2 regions of the Clostridium sp. ETTB3 genome follow, and region 2 is predicted to be linked to the other one. Evidence: predicted binding sites of a transcription regulator. Region 2 holds the regulator's gene; the other holds the start of a gene.
What was found. Region 2 encodes LexA, which represses DNA repair genes until DNA is damaged. Its sites were predicted from a motif close to CNAACANNTGTTNG; they were not measured.
Positions count from the first base shown of each region.

Region 1: a site for LexA is predicted at 4,307-4,320, ahead of uvrA (excinuclease ABC subunit UvrA). Genes of this name have one in related genera too.

Region 1 is NZ_CP199832.1:2,619,825-2,636,320, reverse strand. It holds gene ACUN06_RS12550 (ABC transporter permease) at 1-287, shown strand, start outside; gene ACUN06_RS12545 (hypothetical protein) at 308-601, shown strand; gene ACUN06_RS12540 (ABC transporter ATP-binding protein) at 644-1,357, shown strand; gene ACUN06_RS12535 (putative ABC transporter permease subunit) at 1,350-2,966, shown strand; gene ACUN06_RS12530 (sensor histidine kinase) at 3,152-4,090, shown strand; gene uvrA (excinuclease ABC subunit UvrA) at 4,384-7,209, shown strand; gene ACUN06_RS12520 (FHA domain-containing protein) at 7,285-7,734, shown strand; gene ACUN06_RS12515 (FtsW/RodA/SpoVE family cell cycle protein) at 7,820-9,040, shown strand; gene ACUN06_RS12510 (peptidoglycan D,D-transpeptidase FtsI family protein) at 9,044-10,597, shown strand; gene uvrC (excinuclease ABC subunit UvrC) at 10,753-12,618, shown strand; gene murB (UDP-N-acetylmuramate dehydrogenase) at 12,698-13,612, shown strand; gene rapZ (RNase adapter RapZ) at 13,791-14,675, shown strand; gene ACUN06_RS12490 (gluconeogenesis factor YvcK family protein) at 14,672-15,994, shown strand; gene whiA (DNA-binding protein WhiA) at 16,273-16,496, shown strand, end outside.
Region 2 is NZ_CP199832.1:1,344,663-1,361,158, forward strand. It holds gene pgsA (CDP-diacylglycerol--glycerol-3-phosphate 3-phosphatidyltransferase) at 1-138, shown strand, start outside; gene recA (recombinase RecA) at 305-1,345, shown strand; gene rny (ribonuclease Y) at 1,639-3,159, shown strand; gene ACUN06_RS06590 (stage V sporulation protein S) at 3,332-3,592, shown strand; gene ACUN06_RS06595 (HPr family phosphocarrier protein) at 3,698-3,958, shown strand; gene purB (adenylosuccinate lyase) at 4,108-5,538, shown strand; gene ACUN06_RS06605 (hypothetical protein) at 5,682-7,526, shown strand; gene ACUN06_RS06610 (ABC-F family ATP-binding cassette domain-containing protein) at 7,623-9,545, shown strand; gene ACUN06_RS06615 (acetate uptake transporter) at 9,638-10,249, shown strand; gene ACUN06_RS06620 (hypothetical protein) at 10,402-10,590, shown strand; gene ACUN06_RS06625 (tyrosine recombinase XerC) at 11,041-12,051, shown strand; gene ACUN06_RS06630 (hypothetical protein) at 12,168-12,566, opposite strand; gene lexA (transcriptional repressor LexA) at 12,709-13,317, shown strand; gene ACUN06_RS06640 (DUF3267 domain-containing protein) at 13,383-14,459, shown strand; gene ACUN06_RS06645 (methionine gamma-lyase family protein) at 14,498-15,775, opposite strand; gene hfq (RNA chaperone Hfq) at 16,017-16,253, opposite strand; gene miaA (tRNA (adenosine(37)-N6)-dimethylallyltransferase MiaA) at 16,286-16,496, opposite strand, start outside.

The DNA.
Region 1 (16,496 bases), 1.3 Mb from region 2:
CAGCATTAGCTATGATTATAGCAACATTAGTAAAAAGTAATGGAGCTACAATAGGAATAACAGTAGCAATATTTATAGGGATTCCTACGTTAGCTGGATTTTTATACGGAATATATCCTTGGTTCGATAGAGTTTATGAGGTATTACCATTTTATAATTCAGCATTAGCAACTTCAATTAAAGCAGGAAATGGAGATTTGTTAAGATCAGTAATAATTTCATTAGTAACAATAGCAATTTCGTTATTTGTGGGAATAAAAATATTTAAGTCGCAAGATATCAAATAAGAAAGGTTAGTAGATTAAAAATGATTAATAGTAAATTAGAAAAGAACATTAAATTAGGCTTTGGGATAGTTATTTTTATTTTAGGAATTATATCATTTATTATATTACCTAATAAAGTAGGAATGCAGATTTCAGTTAGTGGTAAATTACAAAATTATATGCCAAAGATAATTGCTGTTATTATACCAATTGGGCTATATGGACTTGGTTTTTTACCCAATGGAAATGGTAAATCAGCAGAAATAAAAAGGAATATAATTTTATCATTATTAGCTATAGTTATTCAAATTTTTACATTAGTTTCAAATTTATAAGGATATTATAAAAAGGGGAATAAGTATAAGGGGAGAAATAGTATGTTAGAAATAAAGAACTTTTCAAAAGAATATTCAAAGGGCAAAAAAGCAGTTGATAATATATCTTTAACTGTAAATAGTGGGGAGATATTTGGATTTATAGGTCACAATGGTGCAGGAAAAACAACAACGATTAAATCTATAGTTGGAATATTAGAATTTAGTGAAGGGGATATATTAATAGATAGTAAATCTATTAAGAAAAATCCTATAGAATGTAAAAAAGTAATGGCATATATTCCAGATAATCCAGATCTTTATGAAGCTTTAACTGGAATACAATATTTAAGCTTTATTGCAGATATTTATAAAATAAGTAAAGAACAAAGAGAAAAATTAATTAAATATTATGGAGATAAGCTTGAGTTAACTAAATATTTAGGAGATTTAATTTCTTCATATTCCCATGGTATGAAACAAAAGTTAGCAGTAATATCAGCATTAATTCATAAACCAAAGTTATTAATATTAGATGAGCCATTTGTTGGATTAGATCCTAAGGCTTCTCATACACTTAAAGAAATAATGAGAGAACTTTGCAATGAAGGTAGTGCAATATTCTTTTCAACTCATGTATTAGAGGTAGCAGAAAAATTATGTGATAAGATTGCAATTATTAAAGATGGGAAAATAGTTGCAGAAGGGACTACTGAACAAGTTAAAGGTAATAATTCTTTAGAAGAAGTATTTATGGAGTTGATTGATAATGAGTAATTTATTTATTTTATTAAAAAATTCATTTATAAATAGCACAGGAATTAATTCTTTATCTAAAGGGGTTAGCACTTCTAATGAAAAGAAGAAGTTATTAATTACTACAGCTACATTATTATTAATAGCAGCAGTAATATGCTTTATGTCAACCACATATTCAATAGCGTTAGCTACAGTATTAAAACCAATGGGATATTTAGATTTAATATTAATAGTTGCTGTATTATTTTCATGTATTTTAAGCTTTATAACATCAATATATAAAGCGCAAGGAACATTATTTAGTTCAAAAGATTACGATTTATTAATGGCTTTACCTATAAGAAATAGTACAATATTAACTAGTAAAATATTAAGTTTAATGTCTATAAACTATATAGGAACAGCACTTGTAATAGTACCGGCTTCAATAGTATATTTTATCTATAATGGAAGTTTGTCATGGATTTTCTTCATTATATTAATAATAGGGTTAATATTTATACCAATGATTCCAATAATATCAGCTTCAATAATAGCTGTTGCTATAACATTTATATCATCAAGATTTAAGCATAAAAATATAGTAACTACAGTTGTTGGTATGATAGCATTTTTATTAATTATGATACTTTCAATGAATATGCAAAATTATATTAATGAATTTATTGCAAATAGTGACTCAATAGTAAAAGGACTATCTAGCATATATCTACCAGCAATGTATTTAAAAGAAGCTTTAGTAAATTATGATATATTTGCTTTAATAAAGTTTATACTAATATCAATAGTTCCATTTTTAATATTTATTTTGGTATTTAGTAAGACATTTAAAGTTATAAATGGGAAATTATCAGAAAGCTATAAAAAGGCAAATTATAAGGTGTCAAAGTTAGAAGCAAGCAGTGTAATAAAATCATTGATTACGCAAGAACTAAGAAGATACTTTGCAACACCTATTTATGTTATGAATACAGCGTTTGGGATGGTATTATTAGTTGCAGCATCCATTGCAACGTTATTTGTAAGTAAAGAAACGTTAGTGGAATTTTTGGGGTATCCTGAGATAGCTAATATGATTCCAGTTGAAATATTAGTTTTCTTAGTATTTACTATTGGACTATCTTGTACAACAAATTCATCAATATCATTAGAAGGAAATAGGTTATGGATATTAAAATCATTGCCAATAGAACCTAATGATATCTTTAAGGGTAAAATAATAACTAATTTAATAATAACAATTCCAGCATCAATTATAGCAAATGTATTTTTTTATATAGGATTAAAGTTTGATATAAAGTATTTAATATTTAACTTAGTAATTAGTATAGTATTTGCAATTGTATCAGCTATATTAGGAATAATAATTAATTTATATTTTCCAAAGATGGAGTGGACAAATCCAACAACAGTAGTAAAGCAAAGCGCAAGTGTAATGATTACTATTTTGGGAATATTGATATTAATATTAGTAGTTGTAGCAGTATCAGTTGTATTAGTTAAAGTATTCAATATTACAAATATGATGATTATTTTAAGTTCAGTATTAATTATATTTTTAATAGCTTTATTTGTTTCAATTAAGGTATTGAATAATATAGGTAGTGAAAAGTTTAATAGATTATAGAAGAGTTGCCTCTGTGGAATATTCATTTTTTAGAATATTCTATTGAGGTAATTTGCTTATATTTATATAGTGTTGGAAGGATTAAGCATAGAGTATATAATATACTTAAAGAATAAATTGAATTTTGATATTTATAAAATTAGATTTGAATTCATATGCAAATAGATTAAGAGGTTTAATTATAGATGAGTATATCTAGGGGTATATATAATGAATTGATATATAGAATAGGAGAAAATATGGGAATAACATGTATTTTAATACTAATAATTATTGTTTTAATAGCTGTTATTATAGGATATAAAAGAGAGTTTAGAAGAATAAGTAAGCAAATTAATAATAATTTAGATGAATATGCAAATATAAAAACAAAATCTGTAGACAAGGATATAGAGTATTTAGTTGAAAATATAAATTTGATTTTTGATTCTAAACAAAGAATTGTTGCAGAAAAGAATAAGAACGAAGAAGAATTAAGAGCTAGTATAGCTAATATGTCACATGATTTAAGAACACCATTAACATCAATAATGGGATATTTGCAAATGGAAAGATTAGAAGAAGTATCGGAAGAGGAAAAAAATGAGTATATAGATATTGTAGAAAATAGAACAAAATCATTACAACAGCTTATTAGTAGTTTTTACGATTTATCTAGAATAGAAGGAAATGAGTATAACTTTAATTATAAAAAGGTAAATTTAAAAAACATATTATGCGAAAATATAGCCGCATTTTACAATGATTTTATTAATAATAATATTAATCCGATTATTGAAGTAGATGAGAATATTAGAGATATTATATCAGATGAAGGAGCTATTACAAGAATTTTTACTAATTTAATAGGAAATATAATTAAACATGGTGAAAGTTATGTAAAAATTACTTTAAAACAAAAGGATGATGTAATAATAACAGAGTTTATTAACAAAACAACAGATTTAACGGAAGAAAATGTGGATAAATTATTTAAGAGATTCTATACTGTGGATAAATCAAGAAGTGATAGAAATACAGGATTAGGGTTGTATATAACTAAGGTCTTAGTAGAAAAATTGGGATATAGTATAAATGCCACTTTAAAAAATGAAGAATTAATAATACGAATTTTATGGAAATAAGATAAAAATAGTTATAATCAATGTAAGCAAATTTAATGAAAAATTATTTGCTTGTATTTTTTTATAAACAGATGATATACAAGAAATAAATATTATTGAGACTTTAAGTAAATATGTTGGATAATGCAAAGGTATAAAAACCAAATTATAATCGTATAAATATTAATCATGAAATTTATTGACAATAAATTTCAATAAACCTAAAATATAATAAAGAGAATATTTGTTCGGGATTAAAGAAAAGAAATTATGACAAAAATAAAATAATGAAGTATATCGAAGAGGGTAGAAAAATGAAAGATAAGATTATAGTAAAAGGTGCAAGAGTACATAATTTAAAAAATGTTTCTCTAGAAATTCCTAGAGATAAATTAATAGTATTTACTGGATTATCAGGTTCAGGTAAATCTTCTTTAGCATTTGATACATTATATGCAGAAGGGCAAAGAAGATATGTTGAGTCTTTATCAGCATATGCAAGACAATTTTTAGGGCAAATGAATAAGCCTGATGTAGATTATATTGAAGGTTTATCACCAGCAATATCAATAGATCAAAAAACAACTAGCAAAAATCCAAGGTCTACAGTTGGAACAATTACTGAAATTTATGATTATTTAAGATTATTATATGCAAGAATAGGAATTCCACATTGTCCTAAGTGTGGAAAGGTAATAAGCAAGCAGTCTGTGGATCAAATTGTGGATCAAGTAATGGCACTTGGGGATAAAACTAAAATTCAAATTTTAGCTCCAATAATTAGAGGGAAAAAAGGGACGCATGAAAAAGTTTTAGATAATATAAAGAAAAATGGATATGTAAGAGCTAGGGTTGATGGAGAAATATATGAGTTAGCTGAAGAGGATATAAAGCTTGAAAAGACTAAAAAGCATAATATTGAAGCTGTTATAGATAGACTTATTATAAAAGAAGGCATGGAAGGAAGATTAAGTGATTCATTAGAAGCGGCATTAAGATTAGCAGAAGGATTAGTAATTATAAACGTAATTGGCGATAAAGATATATTATTTAGTGAAAATTTTGCATGTGCTGATTGTGGAATTAGTATACAAGAATTTGAGCCGAGAATGTTTTCATTTAATGCCCCATATGGAAAATGTGATAAATGTGATGGCTTAGGAACTTTAATGGAAATAGATCCAAACTTAGTTATTCCAAATAAGAACCTAAGTGTTATGGAAGGTGCTATAGCAACATGGGGAGAAGGGAGGTTAAAGGAAGATTCATGGACGTATGCAATATTACAAGCCTTAAGCAAAGAATATGATTTGGATTTAAATAAGCCAATAAAGGAGTTATCTAAAGAACATTTATATTTATTATTATATGGAACTGATGGGCATAAATTATCAATAACATATACTAAGGATGGAGTAAAAGGATTATATTCTTATTCATATGATGGAGAAATTAATTCATTAATAAAAAGATATAAGGAAACTAATTCAGATGTTATAAAGAATGAAATAGAACAATACATGAGCAATAAGGCATGTCCAAAATGTAAAGGAGCAAGACTTAATAATGAAGTTTTAGCAGTTACAGTTGGTGGTAAAAATATATATGAATTTACTAAGATGCCAATTAAGGAAGAACTTGAGTTTATAAGTTCAATTACACTATCTGAAAAAGAAAGAATTATAAGTGGTCAAATAGTAAAGGAAATAAGAAGTAGGTTAGAATTCTTAGTTAATGTTGGATTAGATTATTTAAATCTTTCAAGAAGTTCAGGAACTCTTTCTGGTGGAGAAGCACAAAGAATAAGACTTGCAACACAAATTGGATCAGCATTGATGGGAGTGTTATATATATTAGATGAGCCAAGTATTGGATTACATCAAAGAGATAATGATAAGTTGATTCAAACATTAAAAAACTTAAGGGAGGTAGGAAATACTGTTATAGTTGTTGAACATGATGAAGATACTATGAGGGAAGCTGATTATATAGTAGATATAGGGCCAAGGGCAGGAGAACATGGTGGTCAAATAATTGCAGCAGGACCAGTTAATGAAATTATGGCATGTAAGGAATCAATTACAGGTCAATACTTAACAGGAGAAAAATCAATTAAAGTTCCTGAAGAAAGAAGAAAAGGTAATGGAAACTTTATTACTGTAACTGGGGCCAAAGAAAATAATCTTAAAAGCTTAAATGTTAAATTTCCTTTGGGAGTATTAACAATGGTTACAGGTGTTTCAGGCTCAGGTAAAAGTACTTTAGTAAATGAAATATTATATAAAGGTTTAAATAAGATAGTAAATAAAAGTAAAAATCCAACAGGAACTTATAAAGAAATAACAGGATATGAAAATATAGATAAAATTATAGATATTGATCAAAGCCCTATAGGAAGAACACCACGTTCCAACCCAGCAACATATACAGGTACATTTGATATAATAAGAGAATTATTTTCACAAACACCAGAAGCTAAAATGAGAGGATATAAGCCAGGAAGATTTAGTTTTAATGTAAAAGGTGGAAGATGTGAAGCTTGTTCAGGAGATGGAATTATAAAAATAGAAATGCAGTTCTTATCTGATGTATATGTTCCTTGTGAAGTTTGTAAAGGAAAAAGATACAATAGGGAAACTCTTGAAGTTAAGTATAAGGGAAAAAATATAGATGATGTTTTAAATATGACTGTTGAAGAAGCTTTAGAGTTTTTTGAAAATATTCCAAGAATAAAAAATAAGATTCAAACATTAAAGGATGTAGGATTAGGATATATTAGATTAGGTCAACCATCAACTCAATTATCAGGTGGAGAAGCTCAAAGAATTAAACTTGCATTTGAATTATCAAAAAGAAGTACAGGAAAGACATTATATATTTTAGATGAACCAACAACAGGACTTCATGTAGATGATGTAAATAGATTAGTTGAAATATTACAAAGACTAGTTGATGCAGGAAATACTGTTATTGTTATAGAACATAATTTAGATATGATAAAATGTGCAGATTATATAATAGATTTAGGACCAGAAGGTGGAGATAAAGGTGGTACTTTAGTAGCACAAGGAACACCAGAAAAAATTGTCGAAAATAATAACTCTTATACTGGTAGATATCTTAAGAAGTTATTAAGATAAATTAAGATGGCTTGTTATTTTTTACAATAAGATTTAATATATAATGGTAAATATTCATTAGTTTGAGGTGAAGGTATGAGTTTTGGAAAGTTATTTACTTTTGTATTTGGTATAATTTTTATAATTTTATTATATGTAATTATATATTATGCATTAAAAATAATGTATAAAGATGTTAAGACAGGTGGTAAGGCTAAAAATAATAACTCAGGAATAAGATATGGAATTGAAGTTATTCAAACAGGTGTTAATTCTACACTGGAGCAGGGCGCGGTAGTTCCTATAAGGGGAATTATTACATTAGGAAGAAAAGCAGAAAATACAATAGTATTAACAGAGCCTTTTGTATCAGGTAATCATGCAAGGATATATGCTAAAAATAATAATTTATATGTTGAAGATTTAAATAGTACAAATGGTGTATATGTAAATAATGAAAGAATTGAAGAAAAATATAAGCTTATTGCTGATGATGAAGTAAAAATAGGAAGTGCAATTTTTAAGGTTTTAAAATCAGGTAAGTAAAACTCTAAATTTATGATTTAGATAGTTGAACTTATATCTTAGACATTAAGAAAAGATGTTTTAGTAATAATTTAGAGGTGAGGATATGAAAGCAAAAAAGCGAGAAAAAAGATTACTAAATTTAGTATATCTGCTATGCTTACTACTTTTCACAGCATTAGGCTTTTTACAACAGCCTTTTGATAAATTTGCATTAATAATGGGAGTAGTCTTATGTGTATTAATAGGCTATTCCCACTTTATAGTTAGAAGATTTTATCCAGATGGAGATAAATTTATTTTAATTTTTGCAAGTGTGTTAGCAGTAGTAGGAGTAGCAATGTTATATAGAATAAATCCAAATACAGCTATTAAACAGCTTATATGGATAGCACTTGGGATAATTGGTTATATATTAATAGTTGTAATATTGCCGGATTTAAAAAGTTTTGCAAAATATAAAAATGTATATATGATAATAACATTGGTATTAATGCCATTAGCTTTAATATTTGGTACAGAACAGTTTGGTGCAAAAAACTGGATATTAATAGGGCCAATTTCTTTTCAGCCATCAGAATTTGCTAAAATAGCATTAGTTTTATATTTAGCAGCAGCATTGGCTACATATGAATCTAAAAAAAGTTTCAAGGAAGAAGTTAAACAATTATTTCAACCAGCATTAGTTGCAGGTTTTTCAATGGGATGTATGGTATTACAAAGAGATTTAGGGAGTGCATTAATATTCTTTGGGATATCAATAACTTTACTTTATGTTGCAACATCAAAGAAAAAGTATGTTTTTACAGCTTTAGGATTAGCAGCAATAGGTTCTGTTGCAGGTTATACAATGTTTGGTCATGTAAGGGAAAGAGTTATGATTTGGCGTGATCCATGGAAATATGCATTAGGATCATCATATCAAATAGTTGAAGGAATGTATTCTATTGCAGCTGGAGGACTTTTTGGGGTTGGATTAGGTCAAGGACACTTTCAAAACTTACCTGTAAAAGAAAGTGATATGATTTATGCAATTATATGTGAAGAATTTGGAATAATTTTTGCAATTGGATTAATGATAATATACTTCTTATTATTTTATAGGGGTATAAGAGCTGCCTTTGTAACAAAGGATAGTTATTCACAATTAATAGCTGTAGGATTTAGTACAATGATAGCATGTCAAACATTAGTTATAATAGGAGGAATATTTTCAGTTATTCCATTAACAGGTATAACATTGCCTATTATAAGTTATGGTGGTTCATCAGTATTGACTATATTCTTTGCATTAGGAATATTACAAAAAATATCGGAGGAGGCATAGGATATGAATGATTTAGCAAAAAGTGTTAAGAATGTAATGACTGTTTTTTTAGTACTATTTATAGCATTGATATCCTATATTGCATATTTTCAGCTAATTAAAAGCCCTAAAATTAATGAAATGGCAAGTAATACAAGGGTTATAGCTAAAAAGAATGAAGTTTTAAGAGGAACTATTTATGATAGAAATGAAACAGCATTAACTACAAGTGAAAGATTAAATGAAACTTCACAAAAAAGGGATTATTTATATGATGGACTATATGTTCATGTATTAGGATATACAAGTGCTGTATATGGAAAAACTGGTTTAGAAGAAGAATATGATAGTGAGTTAACAACTTATAATGCAATTGGAAATAACTTTAGAAAATTTTTAGATTCTATTGATGTTAAGGGATTAATAGAAGATATAAAAAATGATAAAAAAAGCACAGGAAGTTTTAATTTTGCTTCTAATTTTAAAACATTTAAGGATAAAATAAATTTTAATTTATTAGAAGAAGAAGAAAATAAAGTAGGTAATGGTGTTATAACTACTTTAGATACTACACTTCAACAAGTTGCATCCGATGCATTAGGAAGTAATAAGGGAGCTGTAGTTGCTTTAAATCCTAAAACAGGAGAAATATTAGCAATGGTATCAAATCCAATATTTAATCCTAATAATTTAGCTGAAGAAATGAAAGCTGCTAATAGTGGAAGTGCAGATAACTCACCATTAATAAACAGAGCAATTAATGGACTTTATCCGCCAGGGTCTGTATTTAAAACTGTTACATTAACAAGTGCATTAGAAAATATGCCATCAGTAGCTAATAGAACTTTTCAGGATGATGGAAAAATTAAATTTCCAGATGGCAGAAGTTTAAGTAATTTTGGAAATAATGTTTATGGATCATTAAGTTTAAAGCAATCATATAAGGTATCAAGTAATGTTGTATTTGGGACATTAGCAATGGAATTAGGAAATAATAAATTAAAATCTACAGCTGAAGATTTTGGATTTAATTCTGTAATAACAGGACCAGGTGTTTCTATAACAGCAAGTAGATTTCCAACGTTAGATAGTTCTGAAGTTGGGAATATAGCACAAAGTGGTATAGGACAAAGTAGTATTTTATCAACGCCTATGCAAATGGCATTAGTTGCAGCAACAGTAGCTAATGATGGTATAATGATGCAACCAAAGCTTGTAAATACAATAGTTGATAAAGATAAGAATGTTATTAAATCTATAGATAACAAAGAATTAAAGAAAGTTATGTCTAGTGATATAGCACAAACAGTTCAAGATTATATGTTAAATGTAGTAAATAGCAATTTAAGTAAATGGCCAGCATTTAAAGGAACTAATGCTGGAGGAAAAACTGGAACAGCTGATTATACTTTACCAGATGGAAGTGAAGCAACTCCACATAGTTGGTTTATATCAGTAGCTCCAATGAATGATCCTAAAATAGCAGTTGCAGTAATTGTTGAAAATGGAGGAACAGGTTCAGGAAAGGCTGCAACAGTTGCAAGTAAAGTAGTAAGACAATGGGTCTTAGGTGATTAAATTTTAAATAAATCCTTCAATAAAGGAAATTTCTATAATAGGAGTTAAGGGGGAAGTAAGCATATTTAGTAAGTAACTAAAAAGATAATTTGCTTATTACCTTTTAACTCTTATTTATTAATATAATTAAAACTAAAGAAAGGAGTGTGCAAATAATGTTTGATTTTGAATATCATATAAAGAATTTACCAGATAAGCCTGGTGTATATTTAATGAAAAATTCTTTGGGTGAAGTAATTTATGTTGGAAAAGCAAAGGTTTTAAAAAATAGAGTAAAAAGTTATTTTCAAAAATCTAAAAACCATTCAGAAAAAGTAAAAGTAATGGTAAAAAATATTGCTGAATTTGAGTATATTGTTACAGATTCTGAAATGGAAGCATTAATTTTAGAATGTAATTTAATAAAAAAGTACAGTCCTAAGTATAATATTTTGTTAAAGGATGATAAATTTTATCCTTTTATAAAGATAACTGTAAATGATGATTATCCAAGAGTATTTGTTACGAGAAGATTTGCAAAGGATGGAAGTAAATATTTTGGGCCATATACAAATGGAAGTGCCGTTTATGAAACACTTGATTTAATATATAAGATATTTCCTTTGAGAAATTGTAAATTAGTAATAAAAGAAAATTGTGAAAAGGTTAGACCCTGTTTAAATTATCATATAAAAAAGTGCCTTGGGCCATGTGGAGGGCATATTAGTAAAGAAGAATATGGGAAAATGATTAATGATATAATAGATATTTTAAGTGGAAAAGAAACATATATTACTAAAATGCTTAAATCTGATATGGAAAAGGCTGCGGAAGAACTAGAATTTGAAAAAGCTGCATCATTGAGAGACAAAATATTATCTATAAATGCAATAGCAGAAAAACAAAAGATATTTAAAACCATGGAAGGTGATGAAGATTTCATCAATATAGAACAAGATGAAAAAGATAGTTGTATTCAAGTATTTTTCTCAAGGGATGGAAAGGTAATTGGAAGAGAGCATTTTATATTTGAAAACACAGCAAATGAAAGCATTGGTGAAATAATAGAAGATTTTATAGGATCATTTTATGGAGGAACAGCTAAAATTCCTAAAACAATATATGTTCCACAAATTGATAATTTTGACTTAATGGAAGAATATTTAACAATAAAAAGAGGGGCAAAAGTGTGGATTAAGGTGCCTCAAAAGGGGCAAAAAAAAGAAATGCTTGAAATGGTTAAAAACAATGCAAGAATTACTTTAGAAAAGTTTAAAGATAAATATTTAAAGGATAAAGAAATCAACAGAATTTCATTATTAGAGCTTCAAGACTTGTTAGAATTAGAAGAATGTCCACAAAGAATAGAAGCTTATGATATTTCCAATATACAAGGGGTTGATTCTGTTGGAACAATGATTGTATTTGAAGAAGGAAGAGCTAAAAATAGTGATTATAGGAGATTTAAAATAAAAACTGTTAAGGGTGCAAATGATTATGATAGTATGCGTGAAATATTGACTAGAAGATTTAATCATGGATTAGATGAAATTAAGGCAATTCAGCAAAGAGATTTAAAGTTATCAGCAGGTAAGTTTTCAACGTTTCCTGATTTAATAATGATGGATGGTGGAAAAGGACAGGTTAATGTTGCATTAGAAGTCTTACAATCTTTAAATATAGATATTCCTGTTTGCGGATTAGTTAAAGATGATAAACACCAAACAAGAGGAATTATATATAATAATAATGAACTTATTATTAATAAAAGCTCAAATTTAATGCAATTAATTAGAAGAATACAAGATGAAGTTCATAGATTTGCTATAACTTATCATAGAAGCTTAAGAGATAAGAGAACATTACATTCTGTTTTAGATGATATACCTTATGTTGGTGAAAAGAGAAGAAGGGCATTATTGATGAAATTTGGAAGTGTTGATAATATAAAGAAAGCATCAATGCAAGAGTTATTAGAAACACAATCAATTGATAAAAAATCAGCAGAAAGTATTTATAATTATTTTAATGGTAATAATTAAGAATAAATCACTTGTTTAATAGTATAAATTAATTTATACTATTAAATTGTAAATATTTTATAATTTTAAGGAGCTTATCATGAATAAATACAACAAATTTGTAGGATTATTTAATGAATTTTACGATATAAATGATATTAAAATAGATGAAAAATTAAGTGAATATGTTAATTTTAAAGTTGGAGGACCAGCAGATATATTATTAATTCCAAATTCAAAGGAGCAAGTAATTAAAAGTATTAAAATTTGCAAGGAAAATAATATTCCTTTTTACTTAATTGGAAATGGTTCTAATATATTAGTTAGAGATGGTGGTTTTAGAGGAGTTGTACTTTCATTAAAGAATGTTAAAAACATTTATGTTGATGGAGAAAAGATAGAAGCTGAATGTGGAGTTATGTTAAAAGAAGTTTCAGATAAGGCTATAGAAAATTCATTAACTGGTTTTGAATTTGCATGTGGAATTCCAGGAACTATAGGTGGAGCTGTATTTATGAATGCTGGAGCTTATGATGGAGAAATATCAAAAGTAATTGAAAGTGCTGAAGTTATAGATGAAAATTGCAATATCATAAGACTTTCAAGAGAAGAATTAGATTTTGGATATAGATCATCATTAGTAATGAAAAAAGGATATACAGTATTATCAGCTGTATTTAAATTAGAAAAGGGTCAAGTAAAGACAATAAAGGAATTAATAGAAGATTTAACTAACAAAAGGGAATCAAAGCAACCACTTGAATATCCATCAGCAGGAAGTACGTTTAAGAGACCAACTGGATATTTTGCAGGAAAGCTTATTCAAGATGCTGGATTAAAGGGATATTCAATAGGTGGAGCAGCTGTTTCAGAAAAGCATTCTGGATTTGTAATAAATAAGGGAAATGCAACAGCTAAGGATATAACTGATTTAATAAAACATATACAAGATGAAGTTAAAAAGCAATTTGGAGTTGATCTTCATCCTGAAGTTAGAATTATTGGAGAAGAATAAAAAGTATTAGGGGAATACACAATATAAGTTTTTATAAATGTGTATTCCTATTTTTTAACTTGAAATATAAGATGTGTTTATTATTATATGACCTTGGTATATAATAACAATGAGTGCTTATAAAAAGGTATAATATATAAGTTGAATATTATTAAAATTGATAGTTTGGAGGTATTATATGAGATTTATTATAGTTACAGGATTATCAGGTGCTGGTAAATCAGAAGCAACTAAAAGTTTAGAGGATATGGGATATTTTTGCGTAGATAACCTTCCACCAACATTAATAACAAAATTTGCAGATGTATGTTTGCAAAGTGATGGAAAGATAAATAAGGTTGCATTAGTAATTGATATAAGAGGTGGGGTATTCTTTAATGATTTATTCCAAAGTTTAAAAGAATTAGAAAAGCAACAATTTAAGTATGAAATATTATTTTTAGATGCTTCTGATGAAGTATTAGTAAAAAGATTTAAAGAAAAAAGAAGAAGTCATCCGTTATCAGGTGGTGGAAGAGTTATAACTGGCATTGAGCTTGAAAGAAATAAATTAAGGGAAGTTAAAGATAAATCAGATATAATTATAGATACATCGAAGTATAAAATTGGTGATTTAAGAGAAGAAATGACTAAATATTTTGGAGATGAAAAAATTCCAGAAAAGCAAATGTCAATTACAGTATTGAGTTTTGGATTTAAATATGGAATACCTGTTGATTCAGATTTAGTTTTTGATGTTAGATTTATACCAAATCCATTTTACATACCAGAATTAAAGCCATTTTCAGGATTAGATGCACCTGTTAGGGATTATGTACTTGGGCAAGATGAAACTAAAGAGTTTTTAGGTAAACTAACTGATATGCTAGAATTCTTAATTCCAAACTATAAAAAGGAAGGAAAAAGACAACTTATTATTGCAATAGGATGTACTGGAGGAAGACATAGATCAGTTGCAATAGCAAATGAAATATATCAAAACTTACATGAAAAAAATTATGATGTTTATATAGAACATAGAGATATTAAAGAGGATGTTCATAAAGGGGATAAAAAACTATGATAATGGATTTTTTCATGAAGCCTGGAACCAAAATTAAAAGGTGGATATTTCTAGGGGGCATTGGTATGATTTTATCAGTAATAGGTATAGTTGAGATTTTTTCAAACCATGAGCATAATTTATCAATTAAGTTATTATACTTATTTTTAACTTTTATAGGATTGGTAATGATTTATATATCAGTATCTGAATTTATAAAATCTTTTATTTCGTTAATAAATAATGAAAAGATAAAAATAACTATTAATGATAAAAGTATTGAAGATTTAGTTGAGGAAAAAAGAGTTCATGTAGGTGGTCCTAAAATTGTTGTTATTGGCGGGGGGACTGGTTTATCTACAATGTTAAGAGGACTTAAGTTATATACTAATAATATAACAGCAATAGTAACAGTTGGAGATGATGGAGGAGGTTCAGGAAAGCTTAGAGCAGACCTTGGAATGCTTCCTCCAGGTGACATACGTAACTGTATTTTGGCATTAGCTGATACAGAGCCTATAATGGAAGATTTACTTCAATATAGATTTACAGAAGGTTCTTTAAAGGGACAAAGCTTTGGTAATTTATTTTTAGCTGCTATGGATGGAATAAGTGATAGTTTTGAATCAGCAGTTCAAAAGATGAGCTCAGTACTTGCTGTAACAGGAAAGGTATTACCTGTTACTCTTGATGATATGAAGCTTATAGCAGAGCTTGAAAATGGAAATATAGTAGAGGGTGAATCTATAATTCCAGATAAAGTAGTTAAGCAAAAAAGTAAAATAAAAGAGCTTAGAATAAATCCTAAAAAGGCACTGCCACTATTAGATGCATTAATGGCAATTAACGAAGCTGATGCAATAGTAATGGGGCCAGGAAGTCTTTATACTAGCATAATACCTAATCTTTTAGTTGAGGATATTGTTGAATGTATAAATAAAAGTGATGCAATTAAGATTTATATTTCTAATGTAATGACTCAACCAGGAGAAACAGATAATTTTGCAGTATCTGATCATATAAAAACATTAATGAAGTATAGCGGTAAAAATAGTATTGAATATGTCATTGCAAATAATGGGACGATTCCTAATGAAATAAAAGAAAGATATTTAAAAGAAGGTTCCGAATTAGTTGAATTAGATTATGAAAATATAAAAGGGTTAGGTGTTGAGATTGTGGAAACAGATTTAGTTAAAATAACTAAGGGATATGTAAAGCATGATTCAGAACATTTAGCGCAAGTTTTAATGACAACTATACTTGATAAAAAGTTATTATATGATAAAAAAAGGATTATGGAATATATGTATGTTTCCCAAAAAATAAAGAAAAATTAAATTTAAGGGTTAGTATAAGTAAGCTAAGTTTAGTTAATGGACAAGAGTTTGCTATACTAACTTTTTATATATTTTAAAATGTTAGTATAAGTTTAATTGTAAGTAAGGCAATAATATAAAATATCAAATTTAACAATAAATATTTAATTTATTTAGCAAATATTATTAAAAAAACTATAATTAGCATTAACAATTTTCCAATATTATAGTATGATACATACGGCACAGTTTATGATATAATAATAGATATATTTATAGTTAGTTAGGAGAAAAAATTTATGTCGTTTTCAGCGAAAGTAAAAGGAGAAATATGCAGATATACAGATATATCTAAGGAGGAAGCATTAGCAGAGCTTTCAGCAATAATGAAAGGTAGTGGAACAATAGGATTTAGTGGAAAAGGTCTTAGCTTTAGAATTACAACAGAAAATCCAGCTTCAGCAAGACATATATTCACTATACTAAAGGAACACTTTGATATACATTCTAAATTAATGGTTAA
Region 2 (16,496 bases):
TTTGTAAGTAATAATCATTTTTTAAATGTATTTTTTACTTATGTTCCTAATATATTATTAATATTAGCAGTAATAGCAACTATTATTTCGGGTATAGATTATTTTATAAAAAATAAAGCAGCAATTTCTATGAAATAAGGTTTAATAATAAAATAATATGGGTATAATTCAAAGAGTTCCTTCTATAATTTTGAAATATAGAAAGAACTCTTTTAAAATTGAAAAAAATATATGTTGACTAGAAAATAATAATATTCTATAATTAATACATAAGAACAAATGTTCATGAAAGGGTGATTATTTAATGGTAAATATCGATGAAAATAAATTAAAAGCAATAGAGAATGCAATGAGTCAAATTGAAAAGCAATTTGGTAAAGGCTCTATAATGAAGTTGGGTGAACATAGCACTTTAAATATTGATTCAATTTCTACTGGATGTCTTGATTTAGATATAGCACTTGGAATTGGTGGAGTTCCAAGAGGAAGAATAATTGAAATATATGGACCAGAAAGTTCAGGTAAGACTACAGTTGCATTGCATGTTGCGGCAGAAGCACAAAAATTAGGAGGGGCTGTAGCATTTGTAGATGCAGAGCATGCATTAGATCCAAGTTATGCTAGAAATTTAGGAGTTGATACTGAAAATCTTATAGTTTCTCAACCAGATACAGGAGAACAAGGTCTAGAAATTGCTGAAGCATTAGTTAGATCAGGAGCTATTGATGTTCTTGTAGTTGATTCAGTTGCTGCATTAGTACCAAGAGCAGAAATTGAAGGAGAAATGGGAGATTCTCATGTAGGTTTACAAGCTAGATTAATGTCACAAGCATTAAGAAAACTAACAGGAACAATTAATAAATCTAAATGTGTTGTTATATTTATTAATCAATTAAGAGAAAAAGTTGGTGTAATGTTTGGAAATCCTGAAACTACAACAGGTGGTAGAGCACTTAAATTCTATTCTAGTATAAGATTAGATGTAAGAAGAATAGATTCAATTAAGCAAGGTGATGAAATTGTTGGAAATAGAACAAGAGTAAAAGTAATGAAAAATAAGGTTGCACCTCCATTTAAACAAGCTGAATTTGACATAATGTATAATGAAGGAATATCAAGAAATGGAAATATAGTTGATGTTGGAGTTAAAGAAAATATTGTTCAAAAAAGTGGTGCATGGTTCTCTTATGGAGATATAAGATTAGGACAAGGAAGAGAAAATGCTAAAAACTATTTAAAAGAAAACCCTGAAATTGCTTTAGAAATTGAAAATAAAATTAGAGCTAAATATGATTTACCAGTAATGGTTGATAATACTGTAAATAATAAAAAAGAAGAAAAATAATAAATATATTAATAGGATATGTATTTGTAAAAAAGTAAAAATACATATCCTTTTTAATAGATATAAATAAAATGAGAGATACTATTAAAGTAATCATATGTATTGGTTTGTATATGCATAGGCATGACAACTAATCTTGACATATTTTTGTTTATAAGGTAAAATAATAACAAATACTGGTTTATCATATTCATAGTAACAGTGAGAATAATATGACACCTAGACGTTCTCTATTAAAATATAAATAGAGATTTATACGAGGAGGTGTTAGTTTGGAGATATTACCAATTATAATGGTTGATATTTTAGTATTAGTAGTATTCGGGTTTATCGTATACAAGGTTATACAAAGAGCCACAAAAAATAAGATTTTGTTTTTAGAAAATGAAGCAAAGGATTTAGTGGAGAAAGCTAAAAGGGAAGCAGAAGCAACTAAAAAGGAATCAATTTTAGAGGCTAAAGAAGAAGTTCACAAACTAAGAAATGATTTAGACAGGGATTCTCGTGAGAGAAGAAGTGAGATTCAAAGGCTTGAAAGAAGAATTCTTCAAAGGGAAGAATCTTTAGACAAAAAGAGTGACCTTTTAGAGAAGAAAGAAGAAACTATCAATAAAAGATTGCAAGAAATTGATCAAATGGAAGAAAACGTTCAGCAGTTATATGTTAAAAGAAGAGAAGAGTTAGAAAGAATATCTGCTTTAACTTCAGAAGAAGCTAAAGAAATTCTTCTTGGAGAAGTTAGAAAGGAAGTTTCTCATGATGCGGCTTTAATGATTAAAGATATTGAATCTAAAGCTAAGGAAGAGGCTGATAAAAAAGCTAGAGAAATTATAACAACTGCTATTCAAAGATGTGCAGCAGATCATGTATCTGAATCAACAGTGCATGTAGTTGCTTTACCAAATGATGAAATGAAGGGCAGAATTATTGGAAGAGAAGGTAGAAACATAAGAACACTCGAAACATTAACAGGAGTAGATTTAATTATTGATGATACTCCTGAAGCAGTTATTTTATCTAGCTTTGATCCGATAAGAAGAGAAGTAGCTAGAATAGCACTTGAAAAATTAATTGTAGATGGAAGAATACATCCAGCTAGAATTGAAGAAATGGTTGAGAGAGCCAAAAAAGATGTTGAAAATGATATTAAAGAAGAAGGCGAACAAGCAACTTTAGAAACAGGGGTACATGGTTTACATCCTGAAATTATAAGACTTTTAGGAAGATTAAAGTATAGAACTAGCTATGGGCAAAATGTTTTAAAGCATTCTATAGAGGTTTCATACTTAGCAAGTGTAATGGCTTCAGAATTAGGTCTTGATGTTAATTTAGCTAAGAGAGCTGGTTTATTGCATGATATAGGTAAGGCAATAGATCAAGAACAAGAAGGTCCTCATGCTTTAATAGGAGGAGATTTTGCTAAAAAGTATCATGAGTCAGCTTTAGTAGTGAATGCAATTTCTGCTAATCATGGTGATGTAGAAATGATGTCTATGGAAGCTGTATTAGTTCAAGCAGCTGATGCAATATCAGCAGCAAGACCTGGCGCAAGAAGAGAAACACTAGAAGCTTATATTAAGAGATTAGAGAAGCTTGAAGAAATTGCAAATTCTTATGAGGGCGTAGATAAGTCATATGCCATTCAAGCTGGAAGAGAAATTAGAATCATGGTTAAACCAGAACAATTAGACGATGCTGGTTCAGTGGAATTAGCTCGTAATTTAGCTAAAAGTGTTGAAGAACAATTAGAGTATCCAGGGCAAATTAAGATTAATGTAATTAGAGAAATAAGAGCAGTGGATTTTGCTAAATAAATAAAAAAATGCATTTTGTTTTATTACAAAGTGCATTTTTTATATTTTAATTTTTTTTATTTTTTAGAAGGAAATATAAGTCTTTTGTAGAATATATAATCATATAAGTAAATATAAGAATTTATTTGCAATTATATGTAAACGATTTTAAAAACAGGAGGTAGTAATACAAATGGAAGTATTAAAAGTATCAACAAAATCTAACCCAAATTCAGTAGCAGGTGCTCTTGCTGCAATAATTAAAGAAAAAAACATTGTAGAAATACAAGCAGTAGGTGCAGGTGCAATAAACCAAGCTGTGAAAGCAATAGCAATAGCAAGAGGATTCGTGGCACCTAGTGGAAGAGATATAGTATGCGTACCTGCCTTTACTGATATAGAGATTGATGGTGAAGAAAGAACAGCAATAAAATTAATTGTACAACCTAGATAAAAAGTTATATTAAAAAAGTAATTTTAGTATTGAAATTATCTTAAGGAAAGTATATAATGTAATCGTTAGATATATAATATATTATACGTAAAGAGGTGTGTTTTAATGGTATCTAAAGAAGTAGTAGTAAACAATGGAACTGGTTTACATGCAAGACCAGCGACTTTATTAGTTAAGAAAGCTTCATCTTTCAAATCAGATGTAAGCATTGAATTTAACGGAAAGAAAGCTAACGTTAAGAGCTTAATTGGTGTTTTATCTTTAGGAGTTACTAAAGGAGCTAACATTACAGTTACAGCTAGCGGTGATGATGAAGCTTTAGCTGCAGAAGAAATTGCTAAATTAATAGAAACTTTAGAAGACTAAAACAAAAAAGTGCGTAAGCACTTTTTTTTTATTTATTACGTATATTACAAAGTATTAATTTTTTTATTATTACTAGCAAAAATAAATAAAAATATGATATAATACGAATGATATTAAATTAATAATTATAAATATTCGGAGGTAAATAAATGACAAACTTATATAACTCACCGCTAAACTCTAGATATGCATCAAAAGAAATGAGCTTTATATTTTCTGATGATATGAAATTTTCAACTTGGAGAAAATTATGGGTTGCATTAGCAGAAGGTGAAAGATCATTAGGAATTAATATAACAGAAGAACAAATTAATGAATTAAAAGCTAATATAAATAATATAAATTATGATGAAGCAAGAAAAAGAGAAAAAGAAGTAAGACATGATGTTATGAGTCATGTATATGCATATGGATTACAATGTCCTAATGCTAAAGGAATAATACATTTAGGGGCTACTAGTTGTTATGTAGGAGATAATACAGATATAATAATAATGAGAGATGCATTAGTATTAATAAAGAAAAAACTTATAACAGTATTAAATCACTTATCAAATTTTGCAATGAAATATAAAGATATGCCTACTTTAGGATTTACACATTTTCAACCTGCTCAATTAACTACTGTTGGAAAAAGAGCGACTTTATGGATGCAAGATTTAGTAATAGATATTGAAAATATTGATTTTGTATTAGCTAAATTAAAACTAAGGGGAGTTAAGGGAACAACTGGAACTCAAGCTAGTTTTATGAATTTATTTGAAGGTGATGAAGAAAAGATTAAATCTTTAGATACATATGTAGCTGAAAAAATGGGCTTTGAAAAAAGTTATGGAGTGACAGGTCAAACTTATCCTAGAAAAATTGATTCTATAATTTTAAATACTTTATCAGAAGTAGCACAAAGTGCTTATAAATTCAGCAATGATTTAAGATTATTACAAAGTATTAAAGAAATTGAAGAACCGTTTGAAAAACATCAAATAGGATCTTCTGCTATGGCATACAAGAGAAATCCAATGAGAAGTGAAAGAATGAGTTCTTTAGCAAGAACAGTTATAGTTAATGCATTAAATCCTGCTATTACAGCAGCTACACAATGGTTTGAAAGAACATTAGATGATTCAGCTAATAAAAGGATATCTGTTCCAGAAGCTTTTTTAGCTTTAGATGGAGTTTTAAATTTATATATTAATATAGCAGAAAGTATGGTTGTTTATGATAAGGTGATTGCAAAACATGTTAATGAGGAACTTCCATTTATGGCTACTGAAAATATAATGATGGAATGCACTAAAAGAGGATGCGATAGACAAGAATTACATGAAAGAATTAGGGAGCATTCAATGGCTGCAGCAAAAAGAGTTAAAGGTGAAGGTTTAAGCAATGATTTAATTGAGAGAATTATGGCTGATGATTATTTTAAATTAACAAAGGAAGAAATTTTAGATATAATTGATCCATTAAAATTTATTGGAAGAGCTCCAAGTCAAGTTGTAGAATTTATTGATGAATATGTTACACCTATTATAGATGAAAATAAGGATGCATTAGAAATTAAAAGTGAAATAAATGTTTAGATAATAATTATCCATTTTAAGCTAATTTATAGCTTAAAATGGATTTTTTATATTTAAGATATGTTTAATTTATATTGTAATCTAATTAATTTTAATAACATATGCTATTAATAAATGATGTGTTGAGAGGGTTATATAGAAGTATGGATGATATTTATAAGTATATATTAAAAAATTCAACTTTAAATGATTTAATTGAAGCGTGTTTAGAAAATAAAAATATTGCTATAATTATAAGCAATAATGAAATTGAAGATGTATTAATTTATTTAAAAAATTATATATTAAATAATATTACAACAGAAGAATTAAAGAAAAGAGTTAATGCTGTAAGTATAAATCATACTATTGATATGGTTAAAATTAAAAAGTTTAATATTTTAAATAGAGAAATTTCAAACAATAAAAAGAAGATAATGGAAATATTTTTATCCTTTATAAAAAAAGATAATGAAGGAAAATCATTAAATGATTTATATTCAATTACAAAAAAAAGTTTGGATTTTAAAGATAAGGAATTTAAGTATTTTTGTATATTAAATAAGTTTAAATTATTTACAGATAATAATAAAGAAGCAATTATTGAAAATATTCAAAAGTTATTTGAGGGTGAATATATAAATTTATTTATTAAATATAAGAAGTTTAATGGAAATAAGAAGTTTAATATTATAAATAAAGAATTAACTAATGAGGATATAGTTAAAGTAAAATTAAAGATGAGTGGTATATTAAACAACACTTTTGCATTTATTCCACCTATTTATTATAACAAATATACAAGTGATTTTGAAAGAGAAAATATTTACTACAAAAATTATAATGAAAATCAGCTATTGGAAGTTGTTAAAAGGATTAATTACAAACATAATAAAAAAATGCTAGATAAAATAACAGATATAAAATGGTATAAATTAAATGACATATTAAATCATAAAAGAATTTTAAATGAGAATAAAGAGATAAATAATGAATATTTAAGGCAACAAGAGATTATATACAAGCAATATATAGAAAACATAGAGAATTTAGCTTTGTTTTCAAATTCATTTGGATTTATAAAAAAAGTATTTAAAAATGAAGTTTTAGATGAAATAAACAATAGGATAACAAATGAAGAGGATTTATATAATTATATATCATATTTAAAGGAAACATTAAGTAGTTATGAAGAATATTTGGTAGTAGCTAGTAAAATAGAAATGTTAAATGACATACAAAGTGATATTTTAAATTATTGTTATGACAAGATTGATAATAAAAAAGACTTAGGTGAAATAATACAATTTATACCTAATTATTTTTTGTATAAAGAAATTGAAATTGATGAAATAGAAAATGAAATTGAAATTAACAATTATGAATCGATAGATAATAAAATAAACAATATTTATTTAGCTTTAAGTTCTTATAAAAATATTGCATTGCAAGTTTTACAAGAGTATAGTAATAAAACTACAAATGACTTTATAAAAGAAAATTCTATTGATATTTTTAGTTTGAATTATAAAGAAATTGTTGATAATAAATATAAAAAAGAAAATTATAAATTTTTATCTAAATTGTATCCAATAACAGTTATTTATGAAGATGAATTTAAAGATAACAAAAAAGTGATAGAAAAAAATTTCGATATTGTTATAAAAAGCTCTGATTTTTTTATTTATAATGGAATTGATCAATATAAGAGTGAAGTTTTATGTAATGAAAGATTAGATAAAAAAATAACTACTTTACTTTCAAACTTGGGATATCGTATATTTGAAAATGAAAATAATAACTCAGTTTTATATGTATTAGGATGTAAATGCCAAGGAAGTATAAAAACATTATATATAAATAATGGAGAAAGCTTTAGTATTAATAACTTAATTGAATTATTAAATTTAATTGATAAAAATGGGAAAATAATTTATATATGGTATAGAAATTGGTGGCTAAATAAGGCTGAAGAAATTGATAGTTTACAAAAACAATTAAATAAATAGGCAGTTAATACTGCTTATTTATTTATAATGATTTTGCACTAATTTATATAAATATGATAAAATTAGTTAATGAATTATTAATCAAAGGAGAAAAAGATGAATTTAATAACAGTTGAAAATATAAAAAAAACTTATAGTGAGAAAGTACTATTAAATAATGTTTCATTTGGAATAAATGATGGAGATAAAATTGGTCTAATTGGATTAAATGGTAGCGGAAAATCTACATTATTAAAGATAATAACAGAAAGAGATGAATTTTTTGATGGAAGCATTACAAAAGGAAAGGGAGTAAGAGTAGAATACCTTTCACAAAATTCAAATTTTGATCCAAATGCAACAGTTTTAGAACAAGTATTTAATAGCGATACACCTGAAATGAAATTATTAATGGAATATGAAACTCTATTAGATAAAATTAAAAATGAAGAATTTGATGAACAAACTAATGATAATCTTATAAAGGTTCAAGAAAAAATAGATTCTTTAGATTTATGGAATTTAGAAAGTGAAGTTAAAGTTATATTAACTAAACTTGGAATAAATGATTATACTATGAAAATGGGAACTTTATCTGGAGGACAAAAAAAGAGAGTATTTTTAGCATCTGCATTAATAAAACCTTGTGAATTACTTGTATTAGATGAGCCTACCAACCATTTAGATTCAATATCTATAGAATGGCTAGAGGAATATTTAAATAATAGAAAAGGTGCACTATTAATGATTACTCATGATAGATATTTTTTAGATAGAGTATCTAATAAAATATTAGAGTTAGATAGAGGGAATATATATACTTATACAGGAAATTATAGTTCATTTCTTGAAAAGAAAGCTGAAAGAATAGAATTAGAAGCAGCAAGTGAAGAAAAAAGACAAAAGCTAATATTAAAAGAATTAAAGTGGGTAAGAAGAGGAGCTAAAGCAAGAACAACAAAGCAAAAAGCAAGACTTCAAAGATTTGATGAATTAGTTAATCAGGAATATATAGCACCAAAGGACAATTTAGAAATGTCATTTATAGGTACTAGATTAGGTAAAAAAATTATAGAATTAAAAAATATAAATAAATCTTATGGAACTAAGAACCTTATAAATAATTTTACTTATACAGTATTAAAGGAAGATAGAATTGGTATTATTGGTGACAATGGAGTGGGAAAGACAACTTTACTTAATATAATAAAAAATTCCATTGCACCAGATATGGGAAATATAGAAATTGGAGAAACTGTAAAGATAGCTACATTTTCTCAAGATGATTCACATATGGATTTATCAATGAAAGCAATTGATTATGTTAAAGAAGGGGGAGAGTGGATTCCAACAGAAGATGGAACTAAAATAAGTGCTTCTCAGCTTGCTGAACGTTTTTTATTTGATGGAACAATGCAATATACAATGATAGAAAAGCTTTCAGGAGGAGAGAGGAGAAGGTTGCACTTATTAAGGGTTCTTATGGAAGCTCCAAATGTTTTAATTTTAGATGAGCCAACAAATGATTTAGATATAGAAACATTAAAAATTTTAGAGGATTTTATTGATGAATTTATAGGGGTTGTAATTGTTGTTTCGCACGATAGGTATTTCTTAGATAGAATTTGTAATAAGATCTTTTCTTTTGAAGATAACGGGATAATTAATGTATACAATGGAAACTATAGTGATTACTTAATTAATAAGGAAATTAAGTTTTTAAAAGAAAAGGAAGAGCAAAAAATTAAAGATGAGCCAAGTAAGAAAAAAACATATGTAAGAAATAAAGATGAAAGACCTAAATTTACATTTAAGGAACAAAGAGAATTTGAAACTATTTATAGCATTATTGAAGAGATAGAAAATAAAATTTCTGAAATAGAAGAGGAAATGATAAAGAATTCAAGTAGTTATGGGTTGTTAAATGAATTAGATCAAGAAAAAACTAAACTTGAAGAGGAGTTATTAGAGAAATATGAGCGTCAAGAATATTTAGAAGATATAGCGAAAAAAATAGAAGAATACAATAATAATAAGTAATAAGTCATTTAATTTGTTGACAATAATTTAAGTTTCTGATACTCTTGATAAGGTCGTAATAAAATTTATCTTATTTATTTTAGGAGGAAATTATGGAAAACACGCAAAAGATAAAAATTGTAACTGCTGATCCTTCAGCGTTAGGATTATTTGGACTAGCTATAATTACTTTAGTAGCTTCATCACAAAAATTAGGAATAACTTCAGGAGTGTCATTAGTATTACCTTGGGCTATATTCTTAGGAGCAACTGCTCAATTATTTGCATGTATAAATGATTTTAAACATGACAATACATTTGGAGCAACTGCATTTGGAGCATATGCATTCTTTTGGTATGCAATGGGATTTACTTGGTTAATTCAAAATGGAGTATTTGGAGAAAAGTTAGCTGCGGCAGCAGATACTAAGCAATTAGCATTTGCATTTTTAGGATACTTAATTTTTACGCTATTTATGACAATTGGAGCTATGGAAACTCATAAAGTATTATTTATTATATTTGTATTAATTGATTTCTTATTCTTAGGATTATCATTAAATGGATTTGGAATAATGGGTGAGTTTTCGCATAAATTAGCTGCTTATTCAGAATTATTAATATCTATAGTTTCATTCTATGGATGTGGAGCAGCTGTGTTAAATAAGCACTTTGGAAAGGTATTTTTACCAGTTGGTAAACCTTTTGGAATATTTAAAAAATAATTTAATAAAAATGTAAAAGGGATGTCGCATTAAGAATAAATACTACAATATATTGTGTATAAAATTTTTAGTGTGACAGCCCCTTTTTTCTTTATAAAGCTAAATCTATATTGTATACTTAAAATATATTAACCTAAATAAAGGAGTTAATAATGAAAATTAAAGTTATAGTAAAAGGTCAAAAAGATCCAATAATTTATTCTGGTGATAGAATTGATATTTTAGATTTTGAAATGAATGGTGAAAAATTTAAACAAATAAGATATTTCAAAAAAGGATTTTCAAAATCAGAGTTATTAAAAGCTGATTTAATTACCAAAGTTGTTGAAATTGAAAAATAATGGGATGTCGCGTTAAGGATAAATACTACAATATATTGTGTATAAAATTTTTAGTGCGACAGCCGTTATTTTTTTATTTTAAAAATTAAAAAATAAATTTTAAGGATAAAGAATATAAATAAAAAGTAGAGTTATTTTTTATAAGTAATTAAAAAAAATTTATAATAAAAATATAATTTTATTATAAAATAAACAATAAATTTTGAGATAAAAATATATATTTAAAAAATTTAAATAAAAACATAAAAATAACCAGAAATTTTATTTCGCTAAATATACATTTAGCGAAATAAATAGCGTTGTTGTAATTATTTTACCATGATATAATGAAAACATTATTATATTAGCCTTAAGGGGGAATTTTATATGGCTGAAAATGATAAAAAGTTAAATGTTATCAAAAAAAATACTATTAATACTATTAATGTAAATGAAATTGATAAAAATAATATGCCTATTAAAGAAAGATTTGGTATAGAAGTAAAAAATAATAATAAATTACCTAAAATTTTAATAGACTTTTTAAGTTATTTAGAAACTATTAAAGGTAAATCTTATAATACAATTGAAGCTTATAAAATAGATTTAAGTTTACTTTTTAAATATCTAAAAGTTTATAAAGGTTATCCAATACCAGATGATATAGAATTTGAAGAAATACCAATTAATGACCTTCAGGAAAATTTTATAAAAGATATAACTTTAAGTGATTTATATGCATTTTTATCATTTACTGAAAAACAAAGAAATAATGGAACTTATGCTAGAGCTAGAAAGGTTGCTACAATAAAATCATATTTTAATTATTTGCAAGGTAAAGCAAAAATAATTAATTCTAATCCGGCTGCAGAATTAGAATCTCCTAAAATAAACAAGAGACATCCAATTTATTTAACTTTAGAAGAAAGTGTATCACTACTCTCCTCTTTAGATAAAAATAACTACAATTATTTAAGGGATTATTGTATATTAACATTATTTTTAAATTGTGGAATGAGATTATCAGAATTGTGCTCTATTAAAATAGATAAAATTAAGGGCGATACATTAACTATTATAGGGAAAGGTAATAAAGAACGAACAGTATATTTAAATGAGGCTTGTATAAACTCTATTAATGATTATATATTAAAGAGAAATGATAGTAAGTCTACTGAAGAAAATAAAAAATATTTATTTTTATCTTCTAGAGGAACTCCAATTAATAAGAGAACTGTTGAATTATTAGTTAAAAAGCATGTAAAAAATGCAGGACTTACTAATGAAAAATATACACCACATAAATTACGTCATACTGCTGCTACTCTTATGTACAAGCATGGTGATGTAGATATTAGAAGTCTTCAAAGTATATTAGGACATGAAAATATTTCAACTACTCAAATTTATACACATGTAGATGAAGAAATTTTAAGAGAAGCTGCAAATTCTAATCCATTGGCTAATATAAAAAATAATTAAAAAACAAATGTTTGGTAGTCGTAAAATTAGCATTTTTTTATTAAATTAATAATTAAAACTAAAAAAATCGAAAGAAATTCAATAAAACTTTAAATTTCTTTCGATTTTAATATTTTCTATTTTTTCATTTTTCTTATTCCAGGATATATTTCCTCTGTTAATTCTTCCAATTCAGTGTCGTTTTCTACACCTAACTCATCAAAGTATACTATATTATCAAATGCATCTACATACTCTTCATCTGAATCTAGTTTATCTAATACATCATTATAATTATCTAAAGTAAGTTCTTCAGATAAATCTTCTTTAAGGTCACTTTCCTCTTCTTTTAATGCTTCTAATGCATTTTTAAGCTCTTCTTCTATAAATGCATTTTCTTCAACATTTTTTGCTATATCATCAATATTGATTGCTCTTATATCAATCCCATCTTCTTCTAAACACTTACCACAGTTATCACATATTTTTTTTGAAAAAAGATCACAATAATCATCTTCAGTATATTTATTAGTCATTAAATCACCACCCATGTTATTTTAACCTTATTATTCTATCAATTAATTAAGAATATTTCAACTAAAATATTTATTGATTAAAAGAACATAGGTTTGATATAATTATTTTATTATGATATAATTACTATTAATAAGCGAGGTGTTGAAAATGCGAGAAGTAAGCGATAAACAAAATGAAATTTATGAATTCTTAAAAACTTACACAGACAATAAAGGATACCCTCCTTCAGTTAGAGAAATATGTGAGGCTGTTGGGTTAAAATCAACTTCATCTGTTCATGGTCATCTTAAACGTTTAGAATCTAAAGGATTAATAAAAAGAGATCCTACAAAACCAAGAGCATTAGAAATTATAGATCATATAGCAAGAAAAGAAATGGTTAATATACCTATTATAGGAAAAGTTACTGCAGGAATGCCTATATTAGCAAATGAAAATGTTGAAGGAATATTCCCAGTACCATTAGATTACATTAAGCATAATAAAGAATTATTTATGTTAAATGTAAGTGGTGAAAGCATGATAAATTTAGGTATTTTTGATGGTGATTTAGCTATAATTGAAAAATGTCAAACTGCTACAAATGGTGATATTATAGTTGCATTAATTGAAAATGAAGCTACATTAAAAAGATTTTATAAAGAAAATAATTATATAAGATTACAACCTGAAAATGATAAAATGAATCCTATTATAGTTGATCATTGTGTAATTTTAGGAAAATTAGTTGGCTTATTTAGGACATATTAATAATTAAGGAATCATACATTATTGTATGGTTCTTTTTTATTATATTTTAAAGGTGTGTGATTTGAATGAAAATTGTTTTAGGTAGGTTTATAAAGAAAAAGGATGAATTTGATAGTGAAAATATAGTCTGTCCTATAAAAGGCTACGATAGAGATAAATATTTAAATAGACGAATATTTTTTAGAATTTTATTTATTTTAATATATGGATTTGGATTAGGTTATATTATAGGTTTAGCCTCTGTTACAATTCATGATGTAAAAGTAATTATATTTAGCTTTATATTATTTTATATATGTAATTTTTACTTAATTCAAATACCACATGAATTTATTCATATGCTTTTTTATCCTAATCCATTTAAAAATAATAAGATGATATTTTTTAATAAAAAGAGAATAGTTACAACAGAACTTAGTGAATTCATAAAACCACTTTTATTAGTTTTAAGCTTAATTACTCCTTTTATATTATTTTCTATATTGCCACTTATAGCAATTTATTTTATAGGGTTTAATATATATTTATATACTTTATCTTTTGCAAATGCAATTTTATCTTCTGATGATTTATTAAATATTATATTGCAATTATTTGTAAAAAAAAATCAATATGGAAAAAAGCGCTTATATATTATTCCTAATGATTATAATTACTTAAATAATGATGATTTGAAAAATAATAATATTAAAGTAAATAATGAAATAATAGAAGACTCTACTACTCTCCCACTTTCTAATCAAATTTTACAAGATAAATTAAATGATATAAATATTGAAGATAATACTATTGAAGATAGTGAATATAAAAATAATGATGATATAACTAAAGTTGAAGCTTTAGAAAGTGGTGATATAAGAGAAAATATTGATGTTGAAGATAATATAAATCAATCTTCTAATAAGCTAGAAAAAGAATGTAAAATTATATTAAAAGATAAAGACGAATCAATATATAGTTTAGAAGATTTTAATAATGAATTTATTAATAAAATGTCAGATGATTTAATTAAAGAAATTGATGAAATTAATGAAGATTCTACTAGTAATAAAAATGAAACGGCAATTACTAAAGATGACTTTACATCTATTAAAAGTAGTGAATTAATTGAATTACTTGATAAAATGATTAGTGATGATTAATAAAAAGAAGAAGCCTACATTGCTTCTTCTTTTTAAAATTAAAATAAACTATTTAAAGATATTAATATACCAATTTTAGCATGGTCAAATGTTAATCCACCTTGAAGATAAGCTATGTAAGGCTCCCTTATTGGAGCATCAGCTGATAATTCTATAGAAGAACCTTGAATAAAGGCACCTGCTGCCATTATAACTTCATCATTATATCCTGGCATTGCCCAAGGTTCACATTCAACAAAAGAATCTATTGGAGATCCATTTTGAATACCCTTACAAAAAGCTATTAATTTTTCTCTATCATTAAATTTAATAGCTTGGATAATATCACTTCTCTTATCATTATACTTTGGTAAAACTTCAAAGCCTGCGATTTCCATTATTCTAGCACAGAATACAGCTCCTTTAACAGCTTCCATTACTATATGAGGTGCTAAGAATAAGCCTTGATAAAGTTGTCTCATAACACCAAAAGTAGAGCCACACTCTCCTCCTATTCCAGGAGTTGTTAATCTAAATGCAGCTTGATCAACATATTTCTTTTTACCTGCTATATATCCACCAGTTGGTGCTATTCCTCCACCAAGATTTTTTATAAGTGAACCAGCAATAAGGTCAGCTCCAACATCTGTTGGTTCTATAGTATCTATTAATTCACCATAACAGTTATCAACAAATACACAAACATCACTTCTTATTTCTTTAATTGCAGATATTATTTCTCCTATTTCAGAAACTAAGAAAGATTTTCTCCATCCATATCCTGTGCTTCTTTGAATATGTACTAATTTAATTGATGGATCTTCTTTAAGAACATTTATTATAGATTCTTTATCGAATGTACCATCTTTTAAATCAACTTGTTTATAATTTACGCCATATTCCCTTAATGAACCTATATTATCTTTGCCACTAATACCTATTATATTATGTAAAGTATCATATGGAGTACCAGTGATGCATAACATAGTGTCATTAGTTCTTAAATTCCCCATTAATGCACAACCAATTGCATGAGTACCATTTACAAAATGTGGTCTTACTAAAGCACTTTCAGTATTGAAAATTCTTGCATAAACTTTATCTAAAGTATCTCTACCAATATCATCATATCCATAACCAGATGAATTGGTAAAATGCATATCACTAATTCTCTCTTCTTGGAATGCATTAAGAACTTTAAGCTGGTTATATTCTCTTATTTCATCATAAATTTTAAATTGCTCTTCTACATCATTTAAAGCTTGTTTATATAATTCAAATACATGCGGCTTAATGTTGTAAGCTTCCATCATTAACTTTTCTGTTTCTTTTAACATTAAAGTTCCTCCATCTTATATTATTTCATAACTATTATATATAATAGTTGATTAAATTTAAAGTTTTTAAGTAAAATTATATTTTAAATAAGTAAATAATTATTTTTATTATAATTTCATACTATAAGAACATAAGTTCATCACTCGCAAAAATAACACTTTTATTAAACTACTAATGAAAATTATTGTTTTAAAATTAATATTTTGAAAGTATTGAAAAAGAGCTACAAAAATGTAGCTCTTATAAATTTTCTGAATCAGAGAAAGGCAATGGAGTTGAAGGTGTAATAGTTGTAATTGAATGTTTATATATAAGCATTTGTTTACCTTCACTATCTAAAATTACAGTAAAACTATCAAATCCTTTTACGATACCTCTTAATTGAAATCCATTTACTAAATAAATTGATACTGTTGTTTTTGTTTTTCTTGCATTATTAAGAAAAATATCTTGTATATTATTACTTTGTTTATTCAATATAGTCACCTCCATGTCTAAAGTTTTTAAAATTAATTCGATTTTAAATCATTAGTAATTATATTAATTATATCATCATCAGATAATTCATCTTTATTAAGAAAAATTGCTCTTGGATCTTTTCTAAACCATGTTAATTGACGTTTAGCATAGTTTCTTGAACCTTGTTTTATCATTTCTGTAGCCTCTTCTAAAGATATAGAATTTTCAAGATACATTAATACTTCTTTATATCCTATACCT